Regions from separate parts of the Buttiauxella sp. genome, predicted to be linked through region 3. Evidence: predicted binding sites of a transcription regulator. Region 3 holds the regulator's gene; each other region holds the start of a gene.
What was found. The regulator PhoB, encoded in region 3, activates phosphate uptake and scavenging genes when phosphate is short. The targets are predictions, from matches to a motif close to CTGTCATAAAACTGNCNNAT.
Positions count from the first base shown of each region.

Region 1: the regulator PhoB is predicted to act here: its motif matches at 5,525-5,544, upstream of WBL83_RS00830 (esterase-like activity of phytase family protein).
Region 2: the regulator PhoB is predicted to act here: its motif matches at 3,226-3,245, upstream of phnC (phosphonate ABC transporter ATP-binding protein).

Region 1 covers NZ_JBAVHX010000004.1:107,591-115,071, reverse strand. The annotation lists gene ftrA (transcriptional regulator FtrA) at 1-220, opposite strand, end outside; gene WBL83_RS00855 (rhodanese-like domain-containing protein) at 349-738, shown strand; gene WBL83_RS00850 (DUF1993 domain-containing protein) at 817-1,320, shown strand; gene WBL83_RS00845 (bestrophin family protein) at 1,337-2,257, opposite strand; gene WBL83_RS00840 (cobalamin-independent methionine synthase II family protein) at 2,498-3,610, shown strand; gene WBL83_RS00835 (methyl-accepting chemotaxis protein) at 3,879-5,417, opposite strand; gene WBL83_RS00830 (esterase-like activity of phytase family protein) at 5,602-6,960, shown strand; gene WBL83_RS00825 (hypothetical protein) at 7,035-7,481, opposite strand, start outside.
Region 2 covers NZ_JBAVHX010000039.1:112,744-120,224, reverse strand. The annotation lists gene WBL83_RS22415 (dynamin family protein) at 1-421, opposite strand, end outside; gene WBL83_RS22410 (zinc ribbon domain-containing protein YjdM) at 795-1,130, shown strand; gene yjdN (VOC family metalloprotein YjdN) at 1,320-1,760, shown strand; gene WBL83_RS22400 (phospholipase effector Tle1 domain-containing protein) at 1,879-3,093, opposite strand; gene phnC (phosphonate ABC transporter ATP-binding protein) at 3,287-4,069, shown strand; gene phnD (phosphonate ABC transporter substrate-binding protein) at 4,110-5,126, shown strand; gene phnE (phosphonate ABC transporter, permease protein PhnE) at 5,272-6,054, shown strand; gene phnF (phosphonate metabolism transcriptional regulator PhnF) at 6,138-6,863, shown strand; gene phnG (phosphonate C-P lyase system protein PhnG) at 6,864-7,325, shown strand; gene phnH (phosphonate C-P lyase system protein PhnH) at 7,322-7,481, shown strand, end outside.
Region 3 covers NZ_JBAVHX010000003.1:8,033-15,513, reverse strand. The annotation lists gene sbcC (exonuclease subunit SbcC) at 1-1,860, opposite strand, end outside; gene sbcD (exonuclease subunit SbcD) at 1,857-3,074, opposite strand; gene phoB (phosphate response regulator transcription factor PhoB) at 3,277-3,966, shown strand; gene phoR (phosphate regulon sensor histidine kinase PhoR) at 3,989-5,281, shown strand; gene brnQ (branched-chain amino acid transporter carrier protein BrnQ) at 5,768-7,090, shown strand; gene proY (proline-specific permease ProY) at 7,162-7,481, shown strand, end outside.

The sequences.
Region 1 (7,481 bases), on a different contig from region 3:
CAATCGTTCCGGCTTGTTCCAGTAGAGACAAATCGCCGTCTACCGCCAGACGGATCCCGCCCATGGCTCTCAGCTCGCCAGCTTCGATTCCCGCTACCGCAAAGCGATACCAGTTTTCGCCCATTTCCGGGCGCGGCAAACCAAATACTTCCACCACCACGCCAAATTCAAAGGTGCACAGACCGTCATAGGCCAGGGCGACAACAAGAGGGTTTTGCATGAGTATCCCGAACGATTGTCATAATCTTCACGTTATCTGTCATTTATGCCACACGTCAATACCTCTCCCGCACTCTATAGTGATGGCACACCCCCCACACGATTGTTGAACCTTCATGAGGAATCACTATGAGTTATGTCACTGATTTTCCCGCTGCAAGTCCTGAAATCGCCGCCGCTCACTTCTTCCAGCGCCTGTGCCTTGAGACAGACTGTGATGATGTTCATAGTGCGTATAAAGAACAGGATGTGGACTTTGTGCTGCTGCATGTCGTGGGAACCCCTGAAGCGTTCGCCCGTCGCCATATACCAGGTGCTACCCATTTGCGGCATCGCGATATGACAGCAGAGCGCATGGCCGAGTGGCCAGCCGACACGTTGTTTGTGGTGTATTGCGCAGGGCCGCATTGCAACGGAGCCGACCGCGCAGCGTTAAAACTGGCGCGTTTAGGGCGTCCGGTGAAAATCATGATTGGAGGGATGACCGGTTGGGCAGATGAAGGATTTAGCTTCGCCTGAGGCTGAAATTCGCTATCCGCAAAGCGCTAAGTAAGTGTAATCTTGCCGTCACTTTTGTCATGTTTAAAGGAAGTAACAATGTCGATTTACAGCGAAACCAATGCGCAGTTCATCCATGGTTTGACCAATTTGTCAGCAATCCTTGAGAAAGCTGCCACCTGGGCGAAAGAGAACGGCAAAACAGAAGAGAGCCTGCTGACGGCGGCGCTGGCAGCAGATATGTATCCGCTGGTGCGTCAGGTACAAATCTCTACCGATATGGCAAAACGAGCCGTTGCCCGCCTGGCTGATATTGAAGCGCCAGTGATGGAAGATACTGAAACGACGATTGCCCAGTTGCAGGCGCGTATCCAGGCGACCATCGCGTTTATGCAAGGGATTAGCGATGCACAACTGGATGGCGACGATGAACGCCCAATCGTCGTGATGGCTCGCGAGCACGAACTGCGTTTCACCGCGCGCAGCTACGTGTATAAATTTGCCACCCCGAACTTCTACTTCCACTTCACCACCGCATACGACATTTTGCGCCAGGCGGGCGTGCCGTTAGGCAAGCGTGATTTCGTGGGTGCTATTTTCTAATGAAATCAGCGCCCGACTAACTCAGCCGATAATGGCGATTCGGGCGCAACCTTTCCGGTACTTCTTCATTCCCATCCATATCGTGTAAATCGCGCTCAATGGTGTTGCAGATGGCGTCCAGCGGCAGGTCGTTGTCTTCCGTGCCAAACGGTTCTTCGAGTTCTTCTGCGAGGGTGTCGAGCGAAATAAAGGTATAGGAAATGAATACCGACAAGAATGGCGTCATGTAGTGCAGATCCGTCACCAGTGCGAACGGCAGCATGATACAAAACAGATACACCGTACGATGCAGAATCAGTGTGTAAGCGAAGGGGATTGGCGTACCAGCGATGCGCTCACAGCCGCCAGCAACCGCCGAAAGATCATTAAGATGATGATTCAGGCTGCTCCACACCACGTCAGAAATCAGGCCCTGCTTGCGTTTGTCAGCTAACCAGTCACCCATCAACAGCAAAATACGATTACAAGGCGCGTGGCTTTGGGTGACCCATTGTAAGTCATCCTCGGACAGGTATTTTTTCAGCGTTTCGTCTACCGGGCGCTTGCGCAATGTCAGGCGTAGCGCATGGCTAAAGGCAATCTGCAGATTTACAAAAGTCGTGATATGCACTTCATTGCTGCTGCCGAACAGGCTTTTTGTCTCACGCAATAACGAGCGCTGAGTAATGGCCAGTTGTCCCCAAAGCGTTCGGGCCTCGTTAAAGCGGGCATAACAGACGCTATTTCTGAAACCGAGGAAAATCGCTATCGCCACGCCAAGAATACTGAATGGCGCGATGGTGAGTTTTATGCCGAGCGTTTCATACCACGGCAGAAAGAAAATCACGCTAATTGACAGCGCAACATTCAACAGCAGGCGTGAATAGATTTTTTGTAGAACGGAACCATGCCAGACAAAAAGGCGGAATAACCAGTGTTGCTGCGGACGAACAATCATAATCAGGAGGCTCAAAAACAGGACGTCATATTTAACGGCAAACTGTGATGCAGATCAACTTACTCTTCACATCGTCTTAACAACATGAATTATTTTCAACACCCATGAAAGAACTTCGTTTGCCCACTTGTCCGGTATCTGCCATTCTCCGCTACACAAGATAGCCATCCAGATGGCTGAAATTCAAATAATGAATTATCACCTGACTAAATTAGTTAGCCGGGTTAGCGGAGAAATCACATGCCACAGTCATCGCCACATCACGCGCCATTCCGTGCCGACATCGTCGGTAGCTTTTTACGCCCGGCCACCATCAAAAATGCCCGTCTGGCCTTTGCCGCAGGTGAGATTGACGCCATCCAACTGCGTAAAGTGGAGGATGAGGCGATTCGCGCATCGGTTGAACAGCAATGCGCATGCGGCCTGCATGTGGTGACTGATGGCGAGTTCCGTCGTGCCTGGTGGCATTTTGACTTTTTTGATGGCCTGCAAGGTGTGGAACGTTACGAGTCAGAGCAGGGCATTCAGTTCAACGGCGTGCAAACTAAAGCGCACAGCGTGCGTGTTGTGGGCAAGCTGGGTTTTGGCTCGCATCCGATGCTGGAAGATTTCCGCTATCTGAAAAGCATCAGCGGCAACGCGGTGCCGAAAATGACCATTCCAAGCCCGAGCGTGTTGCACTTCCGTGGCGGTCGTAACGCTATCGACAGCACGGTCTATCCTGATTTAAAAGAGTATTTCGACGATCTGGCCACCACCTGGCGTGATGCGATTCAGGCGTTTTATGCAGCAGGCTGCCGCTATCTGCAACTGGATGACACCGTATGGGCTTATTTATGTTCCGACGCTCAGCGTAAAGAGATCCGCGAACGTGGCGATGATCCGGACCAACTGGCACAGATTTATGCACAAGTGCTGAATAAAGCGCTGGAAGGAAAACCGGATGATTTGAAAATCGGCCTGCATGTGTGTCGTGGCAATTTCCGCTCAACATGGATTTCAGAAGGCGGATATGAGCCGGTAGCCGAAGTGCTGTTTGGCACGGTGAACGTCGATGCTTTCTTCCTCGAATATGACAACGACCGTTCAGGTGATTTTGCACCACTGCGTTTTGTGCGTCCGGGTCATCAGCAGGTGGTTCTGGGGCTTATCACCACCAAAAATGGCGAGCTGGAAAACCCGCAGTTGATACAGGAACGTATTAACGAAGCGGCGAAATTCGTCGATATCAACCAGATTTGTTTGAGCCCGCAGTGCGGTTTTGCGTCAACAGAAGAGGGCAATAGCCTGACGCCGGAACAGCAGTGGGACAAAGTGCGCCTGGTGACGGAGCTTGCCGCAAAAGTGTGGTAATTAGCATTGTCGGATGACGCTGCGCTTATCCGACCTACGTTGGGCTTTAATGTTGGGTTTTGTCGGATGACGCTGCGCTTATCCGACCTGCGTTGGGTTTGAATGTTGGATTGTGTCGGATGACGCTGCGCTTATCCGACCTACGTTGGGCTTTAATGTTGGGTTTTGTCGGATGATCCGACCTGTGATTCCGCATTGTCGAATGGTGCGACGTATTAGGTTTGGTAGGGTGGATAAGCGCAGCGTCATCCACCACTATCACCGATGTTTAAGCCAGCTTAAACACCGCCACCGTTTCATTAAGCGCCTGTGACTGCTCTTTAAGCGACATCGCCGCTGCGGAAGCTTGCTCCACCAACGCGGCGTTCTGCTGTGTCACCACATCCATCTGCACCACGGCCTGGTTGATTTGCTCGATGCCACGGCTCTGTTCACCGGTCGACACCGCAATCTCTTCCATCAAACCGGTCACTTGTTTAATCGCATTGGAAATTCGCTGCATGCTTTCACCGGCGCGATTCACCAGATTGCTGCCGATATTGACCTGCTCGCCCGACAACTCAATCAACTCTTTAATCTCTTTGGCAGCCACCGACGAACGTTGCGCCAGATTGCGGACTTCGCTTGCGACCACGGCAAATCCACGCCCTTGTTCGCCGGCGCGTGCCGCTTCGACCGCCGCATTCAACGCCAGAATATTGGTCTGGAAAGCGATGTCTTCAATGATGCTAATGATATTGTCGATTTTGCTGGAACTGGATTCAATATTACGCATTGAATCAATCACATCACTGACAATTTCATTACCGTCATTGGCCGCAACTAACATGCCGCTCGCCAGTTTATTCGCCTGATGCGAGTGGTCAGAAGTCAGTTTCACGGTGACCGTCAGCTGTTCCATGCTGGCTGCGGTTTGACCCAGCGACGATGCCTGCTCTTCGGTACGCGCAGACAGGTCGGTATTGCCTGCGGCGATCTCCTCAGAAGCGTAAGCCACGGTCTGGCTCGACTCGCGAACCTGGCCGATAATGCTCGCCAGAGAAACACGCATTTGCTCAAGCTCTCGCATCATCGCGCCAATTTCATCTTTGGCAGTGGCGATAATCGGCGTATGCAGCAGGCCGTTGGCGATTTCCGTGCAATGGGATTTCGCTTTATCCAGCTCGTTAAGCACGCGTTTTTTCAGCAGCCAGTAAACCGCGCCAAGAATGACGGCGAAGATCAGGGCAAAAATGGCGATGCTTATCAGGCTTTGGTTGAAACTGTCCTGGGCATCCTCGTTCAGTTGCTGGGCGTGTTGCTGACGGAACGCCAGCAGTTTATCCAGCGCAATTTCAAACTGCCGATCAAGTTCTGGCAAAGTGGTGGTCACAAGTGTACGAGCCCGCGTGGCATCGTTGGCTTTGACCGCATCCAGCAAGGGTTGCAAACCTTGTTCACGATAGTTCACAAAGGCGCTCTGATAGGCATCCGTCAGCACCTGTTCACCCGGCTGTTTCGGTGCTTCCAGATATGCCTGAAACGCAGAATTAGCCTTGCCCAACACCGCTTGCGCACCGTCCAGTGCCAGCTGACCTTGATCGCTAAATCCTTGCTCATGTTCTTCTAACGCTTCCATGGCGCGAACACGCATGGTACGGCTATGGTTAATCGGGTCGATGACCGATAAAACCACGTGGATCTCGCGGTTAACGTTATCCAGAGATTGATTGCTACGAGTTAAAGACCAGATGTTGGATGCGGTGCTAACAAGGAAAATAATCAGCAATGTGCTGAAAACAAGAATCGAAAAACGCCTGACTGACATGCAATACCCTTATGTTGAAAAATGATCTGACTCGTTTCAGCCAGTACCTAAGGGTTATCGGCAAGTAGCGCGGGATATTTAGCCACAGAAATAATCACATCAAAAAATAGTCATATTTGTGTCATATAGCTGCTTTATACCTTGTTGACCAAAATCGGTGACCCCAACCGCGGATGCGAACCTAATGAAATTAAAACCTTTTGCGCTAGTACTGACCTCTTTAATTCCTCTGGCAAGTCAGGCGGCACAGCCGCATGTTGATCGTTACGTTGTCACATTCCCCCAAGGCGACCATGTAGAATACCAGGGAGCCTATGCCGCGAATTTCCCTGAAGGATTGCCGGTGGGCGTAGGCTCAGGTTTGCAGTTTGTCGGCAAAGAGGGGGAAACGCTGGTGTTTGCCACCGTGACTGACCGCGGCCCGAATGCGGACTCGCCGAAATCAGGTAAAAAAGAGTCGAAGATTTTTGCTAACCCGAAATACACCCCATTGATGATGACTATCCGCGTGGCCGATGGCAAAGCACTGGCCACCGACGCCCACCCATTGCATGACGAAAGCGGGCCGATCAGCGGTTTACCCTTGCCAGAAGGTTTGATTGGCGCGACCAATGAAATCGCACTGAGTGATACGTTGCAGCAATTGTCGAGCGACAAGCGCGGGCTGGACACCGAAGGCATTACCCCGGACGGTAAGGGCGGTTACTGGCTGTGTGACGAATACGGCCCATTCATCATTAATATCGACAGCAAAGGCAAAATCCTCAAAAAGTATGGCCCGCAGGCAGAACAAGGTGAGCAGGGGGTAGCGGACGGTTTGCCGAATATCATCAAATGGCGTCAGGCCAACCGGGGTTTTGAAGGCATCACGCGGATGCCGGACGGGCGCATTATTGCTGCGGTACAAAGTACGCTGGATATTGACGGTAAAAGTAAAAACAGTGCGCAATTCACTCGCCTGGTGAGCGTCAATCCGGAAACCGGTAAAACTGCAATGTATGGCTACCCGATTGATATCGACGTTTATAAGAAAGCCAAAGATGCCAAGATTGGCGATATTGTGGCGCTGGACGATAACCGTCTGTTGATCATCGAACAGGGCGGCGATAAAAACAAAGTGATGCGCAATCTGGTGTATGTGGTCGATCTTAGCAAGGCGAGTGACTTGAGCCGTTTTGATAAAGAAAAAGCCCCGGAATTTGATGATGCGGCACAACTGCAGGCGCGTGGTATCAAACTGGCAGAGAAAAAAGAGCTGGTTGATCTGCGTAAACTCGGCTGGCAACAAGAAAAAGCCGAAGGCATGACCCTGATTGATAACCAGACTATCGCCGTGATCAACGATAACGATTTCGGCCTGCAAGCGGTGCTGGAAAATCCTGAAGCTGATGCCAAAAAAGCTGACGATTATGAAGTGGATGGCAAAGGCCATTTGACGCGTGAAGGGCGCGAGGTCGCGACTAAAATCGCTTTAAAACCGCTGGAAAAACCCGAGTCGCAAAACGAGTTGTGGGTGATTAAGCTGCCGGAAGCGTTGAAATAAACTGAGTGGTCTGGCGGTTTTGTAGGGTGGATATGCGTAAGCATCATCCACCTTTATGTTGATTTTGCGTGATTTTAAAAACTCATCGCCAGACCCAAGCCGTAACCGTTGGTGTTATTACCAAACATATAACGTGCCACCAGCCGTGTGCGAGTGATGAAAACGTCGTAATCACTGCTATCGAGCTCAAACCCTAATCCCATCGACGTCAGGCTATTAAAACCGAGTTGCCCGCGTTGCTCGCCAATATATTCCGTATGCGCCCCTTCGAGAACATAACGCACTGGCTTGTTAAGCAACGTCCAGTCGAAAACTGGCGCACGGCGGCGCAGATAAACGCCGACATTTTGCGTGTTAGCCTCGCCTTTGACCGCCTCTGAGGTGTTGCCAAAACTTTGCAGCGTCATATTGGAGTAGCGCAACTCGATATCGATGTCCTGCGGTTTGGAGAACAATTCGTAATCGAGCATCAGCGACCCGCCAAGCCCATAGGCATTGAGTCGCCCGCCATTGAGGAAATC
Region 2 (7,481 bases), on a different contig from region 3:
GCATTAATTTGTCGATGGGTTGCACGTAAGGAAAATGCAGCACCGGTTCACGCTGGCCTGGCGTGTGGCGAATTAATGTCGGTAATGCCGTCATCGGGCGATTGCGATTAGGCAGGACTTCTGTGCCAATAATGGCGTTGATGGTCGTGGATTTGCCGGCTTTAACCGTGCCGACAATGGCCAGAACCATTTCATTCTGCGTGATTTTGCGTAACTCATTTTGCAGCATGGCCTGCTGCTCCTGAATGGTACGCGGGCAAAACTTAGACGAGGCAACCGACCCCACCTGCGCTTTACCCTGGTCATTTTCATCAGGCTGGGTAGTAAAAGAGGTCGCTTTTAAGGAATTAAGATTTTGTAAGGCGAGTTGTAATAGCCGCTCAGCCTCCTGACTTAACTCAAATATTGCTTGTGTATGCATAAAAAATCCTTACTTAAATCAAATTATCCGGATTTTTATAAAAATACTTATATTTGCAGGTCAATTAAGTACCGGTAATTATAATTACGCGCGGAAATCAATTATTCGATGTTTTTATAATTAAACTTACTTTTCAAAAATGAAGTTATCAGGTGGCATATAAAAAGAAAGAAACAATAGCGCATTTCAATAAGCTAATTCTGTATTTTCATCCCGAATTTAGCAATTGATTAAAGATACTAAATATTAATCTTTGCGTTTCGCTTACCCCGATGGCAGTAGGTGTAGCGGCAATAATCCCTGCAGAAGTAGGGTTTTAATGTATAATTGTGCCACTTTTGGCGGAAAGCCGCTATTTTTGAGGATACTAGTAATGACTCTCCCTCATTGCCCAAAATGCAATTCCGAGTACACCTACGAAGACAACGGTATGTTTATCTGCCCGGAATGTGCACATGAATGGAATGATGCCGAACCCGCTTCAGACAGCGACCAACTGATTGTTAAAGATGCCAACGGCAATCTGCTGGCTGACGGCGATAACGTCACCGTGGTTAAAGATTTGAAAGTGAAAGGCAGTTCTTCAATGCTGAAAATTGGTACCAAAGTGAAGGGTATCCGTCTGGTTGAAGGCGACCACAACATCGATTGTAAAATTGATGGTTTTGGCCCGATGAAATTGAAATCAGAGTTTGTGAAGAAGAACTAGTTAAGTGTCGGATGACGCTGCGCTTATCCGACCTACGAAGGATCGTTGTAGGGTCGTTGTAGGGTGGATAAGCGCAGCGTCATCCACCGTTTTCATCCGCACTACAAGAAGTTTCCCCTCCCCCCGCCTGGCTTGCCTTACTCCCCACAACTAAACTACTTGTGCACTCCGCATTATGAGGAACAAGTCATGTCTGTAAGTCCCTACATCTTTTTTGACGGCACCTGTGAAGAAGCTATCGCGTTTTATAATCAAGCTATCGGTGCTGAACTGCTGTTTAAAATGACTTTTGGCGAGATGCCGAAGGAGGAAGCAAGCGACACGGCGGAAGGCTGCGGTAGTGGATTCAACTGGCCTGACGACAAAATCATGCACGCCAATGTCCGGATTGGTGACGGTGAAGTGATGATGAGCGACGGCAATATGTCCGCTGATAAAGTGAAACACACAGGCTATTCACTGAGCCTTGCCACCAAAGATCTCGACGAAGGTAAGCGTTGGTTTGAAAACCTGGCCGCGGGTGGCGATGTCACGATGCCCTGGGGAGAAACATTCTGGGCCAAAGGATTTGGCATGCTGACCGATAAGTACGGAATCCCATGGATGGTGAATGTCGAAAAACCAATGTAACCGGTTCGACCTGATACCAAACGTAGGTCGGATAAGCGCAGCGTCATCCGACATATCTGATGAAAATGGTGGATGACGCTAGCGCTTATCCACCCTACGCAACCCGTTCTCTATCTTTTTACCGCGCAATGGCCCAGTTAATGGGAATCGCCCCCAGCCCGCGTAAATAGTCCTGTAACGGTTGCGGCATATAAGGCCCAGGCTGCCACTCGCCGTTGATGGCTGACTGCTGTAGCAGCACTGAACCGCCACTCAGCCGCTCAATAACCGACTGATGCACCATCATCGATGACGTCACCGGCGGAGGAAGCTGGCGCGGGTTGATGCGCAAATAACGGGTCGGTGGATACCAGTCGCAATGCAACGGCCCCAGTGGATCAGCCACAATATTGCTGGGTGCAAGATTAATCCCCAGGTCGTCAAGCGCATCGTGCATCCACAAATACGCGCCATTCGACAAGCTGCGATCCTCACAGGTGGTGCTATAGCCCCCGCCCACATCCTGATGAATACCCGGAAACATCACCTGTAAAATACGATCGCGGTTGTCCCACAACACCGGGGATAAATCGACGCGCTGCTCATCAATCGCCAGCGCCTGTAGCCCGTATTTCACCCGTGGATGCAGCTCGGTATTGTTAAAGCGGAAGACGTTGTAACGCTTATCAGTGAAATATTTAGGAATGCCCATCTGCCCGACCGTTTCCCACACCGCAACCGCTTCAATTGAAGCAGGCCGCGCAATGCAGGTGGGATCCACGCTGTCGCAAAAAAAACCCGGTAACTCGCGCACCACACTGCCCAGCAGACTCGGGCTCATTTCCGCTGAATGAGCAAGATACTGCGCCCACACGGACGAGGCAAAACGCCACGCTTCTTCTTTATTGCGCAGGTTTAGATTGAGTTTTTCACGACTTAATAAGCCACGATCGATGATCATTTCCGCCAGAACCCGCGCGGTATAAGCGCCGTGGCTAAATCCCACCAGATAGATCCGATCGCCCGCCTGCCAGTGACGGCTGATAAAGGTGTAGCCACGAATGATCGGCACGATCAAATCTGCGCCAAATGCGCCACCCAGACGTTTGATCAGACCGTTATGGGGATCGCCCATGCCATAAATATATTTCGCGACTTGCACCACATTGCCGCTGTTATCCGTAAGCGTTTTTTCTTGCTCATTGGCTAACAACAAACTCTGTTGGTCGACAATTCCTTTCAAATCAATAAATAACTGATAAACATTACTGGCGACGGTTTCATCATCCAGCTTTGCTTCCACACCGGGAGCGGTCCATGTGCCATCGGCACAAAAAATAATATTTTTGCCCATTATTTGCCTTCCCAACGGCCGACAGGTACCAGTAAGCAAATACAAAAACGAAGCGCCTAACAATACGACAAATAGCTGATTAGCTTGATGACTTCCAGGCTGAGACTCACTCTTCATCATATGGAAACTTATTCTTAACAAAACCGTCACATTTCATCGGCACCATGAGGCAACTTTTTTAAGGAGCCGAATGATGCAAACAATTATTCGCGTCAACAAACTCAGCAAAACCTTCAACCAGCATCAAGCGTTGAATGAAGTCTGTCTGATGGTTAATGAAGGTGAGATGGTTGCTCTGCTGGGGCCATCTGGCTCAGGCAAATCTACCCTCTTACGCCATCTGAGCGGTCTGATTACTTCCGATAAATCACCCGATTGCCACGTGGAATTGCTCGGCCGCACCGTACAAAAAGCGGGCCGTCTGGCGAGCGATATCCGTAAAAGCCGCGCCCACACCGGCTACATCTTCCAGCAGTTCAACCTCGTGAACCGCCTGACGGTACTGGAAAACGTACTGATTGGCGCACTGGGTTCCACGCCGTTCTGGCGCACCTGTTTTAACTGGTTTACTCGCGAAGAAAAGCAACGTGCATTGCAGGCGCTGACCCGCGTCGGTATGGCGCAGTTTGCTTATCAACGCGTGTCCACCCTGTCCGGTGGGCAACAACAGCGTGTGGCGATTGCCCGCGCGCTGATGCAACGAGCAAAAGTGATTCTGGCCGATGAGCCGATTGCCTCTCTGGATCCAGAATCCGCGCGCATCGTGATGGAAACGCTGCACGACATTAACCGTCTGGACGGTATCACCGTGGTGGTGACGCTGCATCAGGTGGATTACGCCCTGCGCTACTGCGAACGTATCGTCGCGCTGCGCCAGGGTCATGTGTTTTACGACGGAAACAGCTCGGCGTTCGACAACGAACGGCTGGGGAATCTCTACCGCAGCATTAACCGCGTTGATGCGGCGGCTGCATAAAAAACTTCAACCAATCAATCGCCTCAAGGAATTGTCCGCCATGAGCTACAAAGCCGTGAAAGCCTTAGCCTTTACCAGCCTGTTAAGCGTCAGTGCCCTGTTCAGCCCGGCTCACGCGGAAGAACAAGAGAAATCCCTGAACTTCGGCATCATCTCCACCGAATCACAACAAAACCTGAAACCACAATGGGAACCGTTCCTCAAGGATATGGAGAAGAAGCTGGGCGTGAAAGTTAATGCTTTCTTCGCACCGGACTACGCGGGGATCATTCAGGGGATGCGCTTTAACAAAGTGGATATCGCCTGGTACGGCAACCTCTCGGCAATGGAAGCCGTCGACCGCGCTAACGCTCAGGTCTTTGCTCAAACCGTCGCAGCCGATGGTTCTCCGGGTTACTGGAGCGTGCTGATCGTTAACAAAGACAGCCCAATCAACAACCTGCAAGAGCTGCTGGCAAAACGTAAAGAGCTGACTTTCGGTAACGGTGATCCGAACTCAACCTCCGGTTACCTCGTCCCGGGATACTACGTTTTTGCGAAGAACAACGCCTCGGTGAGCGAGTTCAAACGCTCTGTGAATGCCAGCCATGAAACCAACGCCCTGGCGGTTGCCAATAAGCAAGTTGATGTGGCGACCAACAATACCGAAAACCTCGAAAAGCTGAAAACTTCCGCGCCAGACAAGCTGAAAGAGCTGAAAGTCATCTGGAAATCTCCACTGATCCCAGGCGACCCGATTGCATGGCGTAAGAACCTGTCTGAAACCACCAAAGACAAAATCTACGATTTCTTCATGACTTACGGAAAAAATCCGGAAGAAAAAGAAGTGCTTACTCGTCTGGGCTGGGCTCCATTCCGTCCATCAAGCGACCTGCAACTGGTGCCGATTCGCCAGCTCGCCCTGTTTAAACAGATGCAAGGCGTGAAAGACAACAAAGGCCTGGATGAGAAAGACAAAACCTTGAAAGTCAGCGAGTTGCAAAACCAACTTAGCGACCTGGATCGTCTGACGGCAGCACTTTCTGCAATGAGCAGCGTGAACAAAGCGGTTCAGTAAACCCACCCTCACCCTAACCCTCTCCCTGAGGGAGAGGGGATTGTACGGTTTTCTCCCTCCCCTGAGGGAGAGGGGATTGTACGGTTTTCTCCCTCTCCTGTGGGAGAGGGTCGGGGTGAGGGCAAACACCAACATGGAGCACCTAATGCAACAAACCATTCAGGTCGCCGCACCAAAACGCAGCTGGTTTTCGTTACTCAGCTGGGCGGTTTTACTCTCGGTGCTGGTGGCCTCCTGGCATGGCGCGGAAATGGCCCCGCTCACCTTGATTAAAGATTCCGGCAACATGGCCACCTTCGCGGCCGACTTCTTCCCTCCTGATTTCAGCCAATGGCGTGACTACCTGGGTGAAATGTCCATCACCCTGCAAATCGCCGTTTGGGGCACCGCACTGGCTATCGTGCTTTCCATTCCTTGCGGCCTGATGTGTGCCGACAACCTGGTGCCATGGTGGGTTTACCAACCGATGCGCCGTCTGATGGACGCCTGCCGCGCCATCAACGAAATGGTGTTTGCGATGCTGTTCGTGGTCGCCGTTGGCCTTGGTCCGTTTGCCGGTGTTCTGGCGCTGTTCATCCACACCACGGGCGTGCTCTCCAAACTGCTTTCTGAAGCGGTGGAAGCTATCGAACCCGGCCCGGTGGAAGGTATCCGCGCCACCGGTGCTAACAAATTTGAAGAGATCCTCTACGGCGTCCTCCCACAAGTGATGCCGCTGCTGATTTCCTACTCGCTGTACCGCTTTGAGTCGAACGTCCGTTCGGCAACGGTGGTGGGCATGGTGGGCGCCGGCGGTATTGGTGTGACGTTGTGGGAAGCGATTCGCGGATTCCAGTTCCAGCAAACCTGTGCGCTGATGGTCATCATCATCGTCACCGTAAGCCTGCTGGATTTCATGTCCCAACGACTGCGTAAGCACTTTATCTAGGTGAAGCCGATGAGCACTCGTTCCGTAGGGCGGATAAGCGCAGCGTCATCCGCCGTAAATGCCACCCAGAGGATTGACTGAAAATGCACTTATCCAGACATCCGACCAGTTACCCCACGCGTTATCAGGAAATCGCCGCCCTGCTCGAGGTGGAGCTGCGTAAAAACTATCGCTGTGGCGACTATCTGCCAGCCGAAAGCCAGCTGGCGGCACGTTACGAAGTGAATCGTCACACGCTGCGCCGCGCCATCGACCAACTGGTAGAAAAAGGCTGGGTACAGCGTCGCCAGGGGATTGGTGTGTTGGTACTGATGCGCCCGTTCGACTACCCGCTGAATGCGCAAGCGCGCTTTAGCCAGAACTTGCTGGACCAGGGCAGCCATCCCACCAGCGAACGCTTACTCGCGGTTTTGCGCCCGGCCTCAAGCCACGTGGCTGACGCGCTGGGCATCACCGAAGGCGAGAACATTATTCACCTGCGCACCTTGCGACGCGTCAACGGGATCGCGGTGTGCCTGATTGACCACTACTTTGCCGACCTTAGCTGGTGGCCCGCGCTGCAACAGTTCAACAGCGGTTCGCTGCACGACGTCATTCATGCCCGGCTCGGCATCAGCCTGACACGTACACAGACACGCATCAGCGCCCGCCGCGCACAGGCCAAAGAAAGTCGCCTGCTGGAGATCCCTAACATGGCTCCGCTGCTTTGCGTACGCACGCTTAACCACCGTGAAGGCGAGGCGAATCCGGCGGAATACTCCGTCAGCCTGACCCGCGCCGACATGATTGAATTCACCATGGAGCACTAAATGGACGCATCGCATTTTGACACCGCACAGCGCCAACAGTGGATGGCCGTGCTCGCTCACAGTCTGCCGCAAGAGCTGGCAGCACTTTGGGCAGAACAAAAACTGAATCCTGAATATCAAGTCATTCGCAAGTCCGAAACCGGACTTGTACAAATTCAGGCGCGAATGGGCGCTACCGGCCAACGCTTTTTTGCCGGTGACACCACGCTGACCCGCGCCGTGGTTCAGCTCGCCGATGGCACTTACGGCTACAGCTATCTGTTAGGGCGGGATAAAGCCCACGCCGAGCTGTGCGCCGTCATCGACGCGCTGATGCAGGAAAAAGTTCGATTCCGGACTTTACAAGAAACCTTATTGGCACCGCTGGTCGCAAACCGCGAACAGCGTCTGGCCGCACGTCGCAGCCAAATTAATAGCAGCCGAGTCGACTTCTTCACTCTGGTTCGCGGAGATAACGCATGACCCTGATGACCGCTTTTAACCTGCCCGTGCAAGATGCCCAACAGAGCTTCCGTCGCCTGCTGAAAGCCATGAGCGAGCCGGGTGTGATCGTGGCGCTGCATTCGCTGCAACATGGCTGGAAACCGTTGAATATCGCCTCCACCAGCGTGCTGCTCA
Region 3 (7,481 bases):
CAAGATGCGTTGGCTAAGCTGATGCAGTTGCTGTTCGCGTTGTTCTTCGCTTTCCAGCCACTGCTGAAGGTCGTCTTCTGGTGTCAGTGCCAGTTGCAGGCGGGTGCACAATTGCTGCCAGCGCAAACGCCCAGCGGCTTCTTCTTCATTAAGCGTATTAATGGCAGTCAGCAGGCCTTCGCGCTGTGAACGTAGCGTGTCGAGCTGGCCTTTCATCGCAAAACCGGCCTCCGCAAGACTTGCGACTTCACGTTTTAGAGCCGCCAGCCGCTGCTGATTTTCACCCGGTTGAATGGCCTGGTAGTCAGCCACCGCCGGATGATGGGTTGAGCCACACAACGGGCAGGGTTGATCGGGCTGTAAATGGGCGCGTTCCGCCTCAAGGCTGACAATGCGCAATTCCAGCTCGCACACTTTTTCCAGGTCCGCTTCATGCTGGCGTCGATCTTTATACTGCTGCCGCTTAAGTATTAGTTCCGCTTCACCCTGGCTTATTTGTTTTTCTAGCGTGGCAATATCGAGTTGTTGCTGGGTTTTGCGTTTGAGCAGTGAGGAAAGTTGCGGCTGCAAGGTCGCAAGCTGCTGGCGCAATGCGCGCGCAGCAATCGTTTCTTGTAAATGAGTACTCACTTCATCAGCACTGAGCGCAAGTTCAATGGCGGGCAGTAATTCGAGCTTTTTCTGACGGTCTTCTATTTCACGCTGCAAAGTTTGTAACTGGGCGGCATCACGCTGCTGCTGGCTGAAAGCCATGCGCCAGCCCGCCAGTTCAGCACCCCACAGGCGATAACTATCGTGAGTTTTCAGCCATTGTTGCAACTCGCTAAATTCCTGCGTCAGTTTTGCTGCCTGACTTGCCGCGGCAAGTCGCGTTTGCTGGCGGCGCACCGTCGCCTGACGTAAGCGAGTATTCACTTCTTCCGTCTGGATGCGGGTATTTTTCAGCGTTGTCTGTAGCTCTTGCAAACGCTGCCAGTCAGGACGTAGTTTTTCTGCGGGTTGAGCGCGTGTTAGTTTTTCGAGTTGCGGAGCCGCTTCTTCAATAGCACGCGTGGCCGCATTCAGCGCCGCTCCAGTATGGGAGTGGTTTTGAGTCAACTGCGTGAGCTGGCTGAGCCAGTGTTGATGTTGCTGGAGCGTTTGCTGTTCTGCCAGGCGGTTTTTTTCTTCTGTAGTAAGTACCTGCAAACCCTCAGAAAGCTGCTGGCGCTGCGCTTCGCTTAACAGCGCAACACCTGCCGCCTGTGCCTGCAAGTTCTCAAGCTGGCTGCGGACATTTTTATGATTTTCGAATACTGCCGCAGACACCGTCCCGTAAATCTCAGTACCGGTAAGCTCTTCAAGTAATGACGCGCGGTCATTGGCATCGGCATTTAAAAACGCGGCAAACTGACCCTGAGAGAGCATCATGGAGCGGGTAAAACGGTCGTAATCGAGGCCGGTTAATTTGGCCGTGACATCAAGCTTATCTTTGACTTTATCGGCGATGATTTTGCCACTTTCCACTTCCGCAAGCTCAACGCGCGGTGCCTGAAGGTTACCGTTTGCTGCGTTGCGCGCCCGGTTCTGGCTCCAGAATGCGCGGTAGGCGATACCTTTAACTTCAAATTCCACTTCCGCCAGACATTCGGCGGTATCGCGAGTCATGAGATCATTTTGCGATTGCGACACCGTGTTGAGCCGTGGCGTTTTGTGATAAAGCGCGAGGCAGATAGCATCAAGCAGCGTGGTTTTCCCGGCACCGGTCGGCCCGGTGATGGCAAACAAACCATTGCTGGCGAAAGGCTCACGGGTGAAATCAATTTTCCATTCCCCTTTCAGGGAATTAAGGTTTTTTAAGCGTAGGCTGAGGATTTTCATGCCTGTTCCTCCGCGTCATGCAGGCTTGCGACCGTTTGGGCAAACAGAGTACGCAATCGTTGTGCGCGCTCCTCGGTGGTCTCTTCCTGAACCAGACGACGTTCAAACACTTCTTCAACGGTCAGTTCGCTCAGCGTTTCTTTGTGTTGTTGAGCAATCACTCGCTCGCGCTGCTCACGGCTACGACGCAGCAAAACGACTTCGACCGGCAGTGTTTCTGTCAGTTGCTGAATATGGCGCTGCATATCATGCAGATATTCATCGGTGGCGATTTCAATATCCAACCATACTTTGGGGTCTGCGGGGGCATCGCGCCACTGAGCAAGCTGCTGTTCAATTTCGCTTAGTGAACCTTTGATCACCGCCAGCGGTTGGCTAACAGGCACCGGTAGTGGCGTGACTTCACTCAGTTTTCCTTCGGCAAACTCAACCAGATATACGCTTTTGGTTTTGCCGGTTTCGTCAAAACTCAGCGGGATGGGTGAGCCGCTATAGCGGATATGTTCGGTACCACCAATTAATTGAGCGCGATGAATATGGCCCAGCGCAATGTAATCAGCATCCGGGAAGTGCTGCGCCGGGAAGGCGTCGAGTGTGCCGATATAAATGTCGCGCACTGCATCGGTTTTCGTCACGCCCACTGTGGTTAAATGCCCGGTGGCGACGATGGGTAACTTCGCATCGGCACGTAATTCGCAAGCTACGCGATAACACTGTTGGTAATGTTCGCTAATGGACTCCATTAATGAACGCTGCTTTTCATGGCCGGACAAACCCGCCTGGCTGTTTTGAATATCGCGTGGGCGCAAAAATGGAATAGGGCAGAGAATCGCACCAGGCGCTCCATCTTTCTTGTTGAGCACCATCGCCTGTTGGGTGGCATCGTGGCGCGCGCTGGCGATGACATAGGTATTCAGACACGCCATTAATTCGCAAGATTCGTTAAGTGTCGCGACAGAATCATGGTTCCCCGCCAGAACCACGAGTGAGCAACCGGTCGCCTGAAGCTGCACCACGAAGCGGTTATACAGTTCGCGGGCATAGCTCGGCGGCGAGCCGGTATCAAAAATATCCCCCGCCACGATTATCGCATCCACATCATGTTCTACGGCCGCTTTGAGCAACCAGTCAAGAAAAGCCTGGTGCTCTGGACCACGGCTTTTGGTATAAAAATTTTGACCAAGATGCCAGTCTGATGTGTGAATTATGCGCATGAGTTGTCCGGTGGCTTAAAAGCGAGGCCTCAATTATAAGGGGGCGAGGTGAAAAACGTCATATGTCTCTGTGTCATAAATCAAAATGATGAGTCATCAAACAGTCATTTTTTTCATAAATCTGTCATAAATCTGACGCATAATGGCGCCGCATCGAAACAACAATGACACCTTTGGGTATCTTCCTTAAGCAGGGCGAATCATGGCGAAGCGTATTTTAGTCGTAGAAGATGAAGCTCCAATCCGTGAGATGGTGAGCTTTGTGCTCGAGCAAAACGGTTTTCAGCCTGTAGAAGCGGAAGATTTTGACAGTGCAGTGAATCTGCTTATCGAGCCTTTTCCAGACCTGATCTTACTGGACTGGATGTTACCAGGCGGTTCGGGTATTCAGTTTATCAAGCATTTGAAGCGTGAAGCATTGACGCGTGAAATACCAGTAATGATGCTGACGGCGCGTGGTGAAGAAGAAGACCGCGTGCGTGGCCTTGAAGTCGGGGCCGATGACTATATTACTAAACCGTTTTCACCCAAAGAGTTGGTGGCTCGTATTAAAGCGGTAATGCGCCGCATCTCGCCAATGGCGGTGGAAGAGGTGATTGAAATGCAAGGGCTTAGCCTTGATCCTTCATCACATCGCGTGATGACCGGTGAAAATCCTTTGGATATGGGCCCGACGGAATTTAAGTTATTACACTTCTTTATGACGCATCCGGAACGAGTCTATAGCCGTGAACAATTGCTTAATCACGTATGGGGCACCAATGTTTATGTCGAAGACCGAACAGTGGACGTACATATCCGGCGGTTACGTAAAGCGCTCGAACATAGTGGACATGATCGAATGGTACAAACAGTACGCGGTACGGGTTATCGGTTCTCAACCCGTTTTTAATCCCTTAGCAGGAGAGTGACGCGTGCTGGAACGGTTGTCATGGAAAAGGCTGGTGATGGAGTTGGCGCTCTGTTGTTTACCTGCCGTCATTTTGGGCCTGATTTTTGGCCATTTACCCTGGTTTTTATTACTGGCAGTCACCGGACTGCTGGTTTGGCATTTCTGGAATTTGCTGCGTTTGTCGTGGTGGCTGTGGGTGGATCGCAGTATGACGCCACCACCAGGCCGCGGAAGTTGGGATCCGTTGTTATACGGTCTGCACCAAATGCAGTTGCGTAATAAAAAGCGCCGCAAAGAGTTAGGCAATTTAATTAAACGCTTTCGTAGCGGTGCGGAATCATTGCCCGATGCGGTGGTGCTGACGACCGAAGAAGGGACGATTTTTTGGTGTAATGGACTGGCTCAACAACTGCTGGGGTTACGCTGGCCGGACGATAACGGGCAGAACATCCTTAACTTGCTGCGTTACCCGGAATTTACCCGTTATCTCACACAAAAAGATTTCGCTCGTCCGCTGACGCTGGTGCTGAACAATGGGCGACATCTTGAGTTCCGCGTGATGCCCTACAGTGACGAACAGTGGTTGATGGTGGCGCGTGATGTTACTCAGATGCACCAACTGGAAGGGGCGCGACGTAACTTCTTTGCCAACGTGAGCCATGAATTGCGCACTCCGTTAACCGTGCTGCAAGGTTATCTGGAGATGATGCAGGATCAGTCACTGGAAGGGCCGCTGCGGGATAAAGCACTTGGCACTATGCGTGAGCAAACTTCGCGTATGGAAGGCCTGGTGAAACAACTTTTGACACTGTCAAAAATTGAAGCGGCTCCCGCCATGGCACTCAATGAAAAGATTGATGTGCCATTGATGCTGCGTGTGGTGGAGAGAGAAGCGCAAACCCTCAGCCAGCAACGGCAGACACTCCAGTTCGATATTGATCCCACGTTAAAAGTGTTCGGTAACGATGAACAACTGCGCAGCGCGATTTCAAACCTGGTGTATAACGCGGTGAACCATACGCCGGAAGGGACGCATATTACGGTGAGCTGGAAACGGGTCACAGGTGGGGCGGCCTTTAGTGTTGCAGATAGCGGGCCGGGCATTTCAGCAGAACATATTCCTCGTCTGACCGAGCGTTTTTATCGCGTGGACAAGGCGCGGTCGCGGCAAACAGGCGGCAGTGGATTAGGGCTGGCGATAGTGAAACATGCTTTAAGCCATCACGATGCGCGTCTGGAAATCGAAAGCCAGCCTGGTAAAGGATCGACGTTTTCCTTTGTCATGCCTGAGCGGTTAATCGTTAGCGAGAAATAGACTGACAATAAGTTTTCCCAGGTCGGATAAGCGAAGCGTCATCCGACGCTAGCGCTTATCCCCCTAAAAAAAGCGGTTATCGATGAATTCTGTCAAAATAACTTTCCACAGGTCAGCTTGCTGGCCTGTGTTTTTTTTGCTCACTTGTAAATCAAAAACACTTAATCGGTTATATTTTAACCACACAATAAACCATGCAACTTTCTAATGCGTAACCAAATCCACTAAGTTTAAGGTTAATTTAAGGAGATCAATCTGGTTTTGGGATCCCTTCTTGCCTTCAAACGCTATAAGCGTTTTAATTGCCGCCCTGTGATTAGTAGACCGACTGGATTTGAGTGGTAATTCAAACAACTATTCTTCGCCACCGAGCCCTGAAAGGATTTTTCGCTGTCGTTACTACTGATCACCGCTTTTATGCCGAGTTACCAGACATAAAAATTTGAATACTTTCAACACCACACACCCACAGGCTGCAAATATTTTATGACCCATCATTTGAAATCTCGAGACATCCTCGCACTGGGCTTTATGACCTTTGCGCTGTTTGTCGGTGCAGGCAATATTATTTTTCCACCTATGGTGGGGTTACAGGCGGGTGAACACGTCTGGATAGCGTCATTAGGCTTCCTGGTGACAGCTGTTGGTCTCCCGGTTCTGACTATCGTCGCCATCGCTCGTGTAGGCGGTGGTATTGATAGCCTGAGCTCACCGATTGGCCGTCGTGCCGGTGTGTTGTTGGCAACGATTTGCTACCTGGCTGTTGGCCCGCTCTTTGCCACACCACGTACGGCTACCGTTTCCTTCGAAGTGGGGATTGCTCCACTGGTCGGTACCGGTGAACTGCCGCTGTTTATCTACAGCCTGGTTTACTTCGCCATTGTTATCGCCATTTCACTGTATCCGGGCAAACTGCTGGATACCGTCGGCCATGTGCTGGCTCCGGTGAAAATTGTTGCGCTGCTGGCGCTGGCTGCAGGGGCCATGTTGTGGCCTGCGGGTGGTATCAGTACTGCGACTGAGGCGTATCAGAATGCCGCGTTTTCTAACGGCTTTGTGAATGGCTATCTGACGATGGATACCCTGGCGTCCCTGGTCTTCGGGATTGTCATTGTCAACGCTGCCCGTTCGCGTGGTGTGACTGAATCCCGTCTGCTGACACGCTATACCATTTGGGCGGGTCTGATTGCCGGTATTGGCTTAACGCTGATTTACCTGGCGCTGTTCCGCCTGGGTTCAGACAGTGCAACGCTGGTTGCTGACCAGAATGCCAACGGTGCTGCGATTCTGCATGCTTACGTGGCTCACACCTTCGGTGGTGCGGGTAGCTTCTTCCTGGCTGCGCTGATTTTCCTCGCGTGCATGGTTACGGCGATTGGCCTGACTTGTGCGTGTGCCGAGTTCTTCAGCCAGTATCTGCCGCTGTCTTATCGTTCGCTGGTGTTTATCCTCGGCCTGTTCTCAATGGTGGTTTCAAACCTTGGGTTGAGCCATCTGATTCAGGTTTCGATTCCGGTGCTGACGGCGATTTACCCGCCATGTATTGCGCTGGTGGTGCTGAGTTTCACCCGCCCATGGTGGTATAACTCGACTCGCGTGATTGCGCCAGCCATGCTCATCAGTACCTTGTTTGGTATCATTGATGGCATTAAAGCCTCGGCAATCAGTGATATTTTACCGGCGTGGACTTCCCGCTTGCCGTTGTCCGATCAGGGCCTGGCATGGTTGCTCCCAACCCTCATCATGGTAGTGATTGCCATCGTTTGGGACCGCGCAGCAGGACGACAAGTGACTCAAGCAGCCCACTAAAAATTATAAATTTCTACAACCACGGGGCTTAGCTCCGTGGTTTTTTTTATTGTTAAGCAGGTATGGAATCAATGGAAAACGCTAATAAACTCAAGCGCGGCTTGAGTACCCGGCACATACGCTTTATGGCGTTGGGTTCGGCAATTGGCACCGGGCTGTTTTATGGCTCGGCAGACGCTATCAAAATGGCTGGCCCAAGTGTGTTGCTGGCCTACATCATCGGTGGGGTTGCTGCTTATATCATTATGCGTGCGCTGGGGGAGATGTCTGTTCATAACCCTTCCGCCAGTTCATTCTCACGCTACGCCCAGGATAACCTTGGCCCGCTGGCTGGATACATCACCGGCTGGACCTACTGTTTTGAAATCCTGATTGTCGCGATTGCCGATGT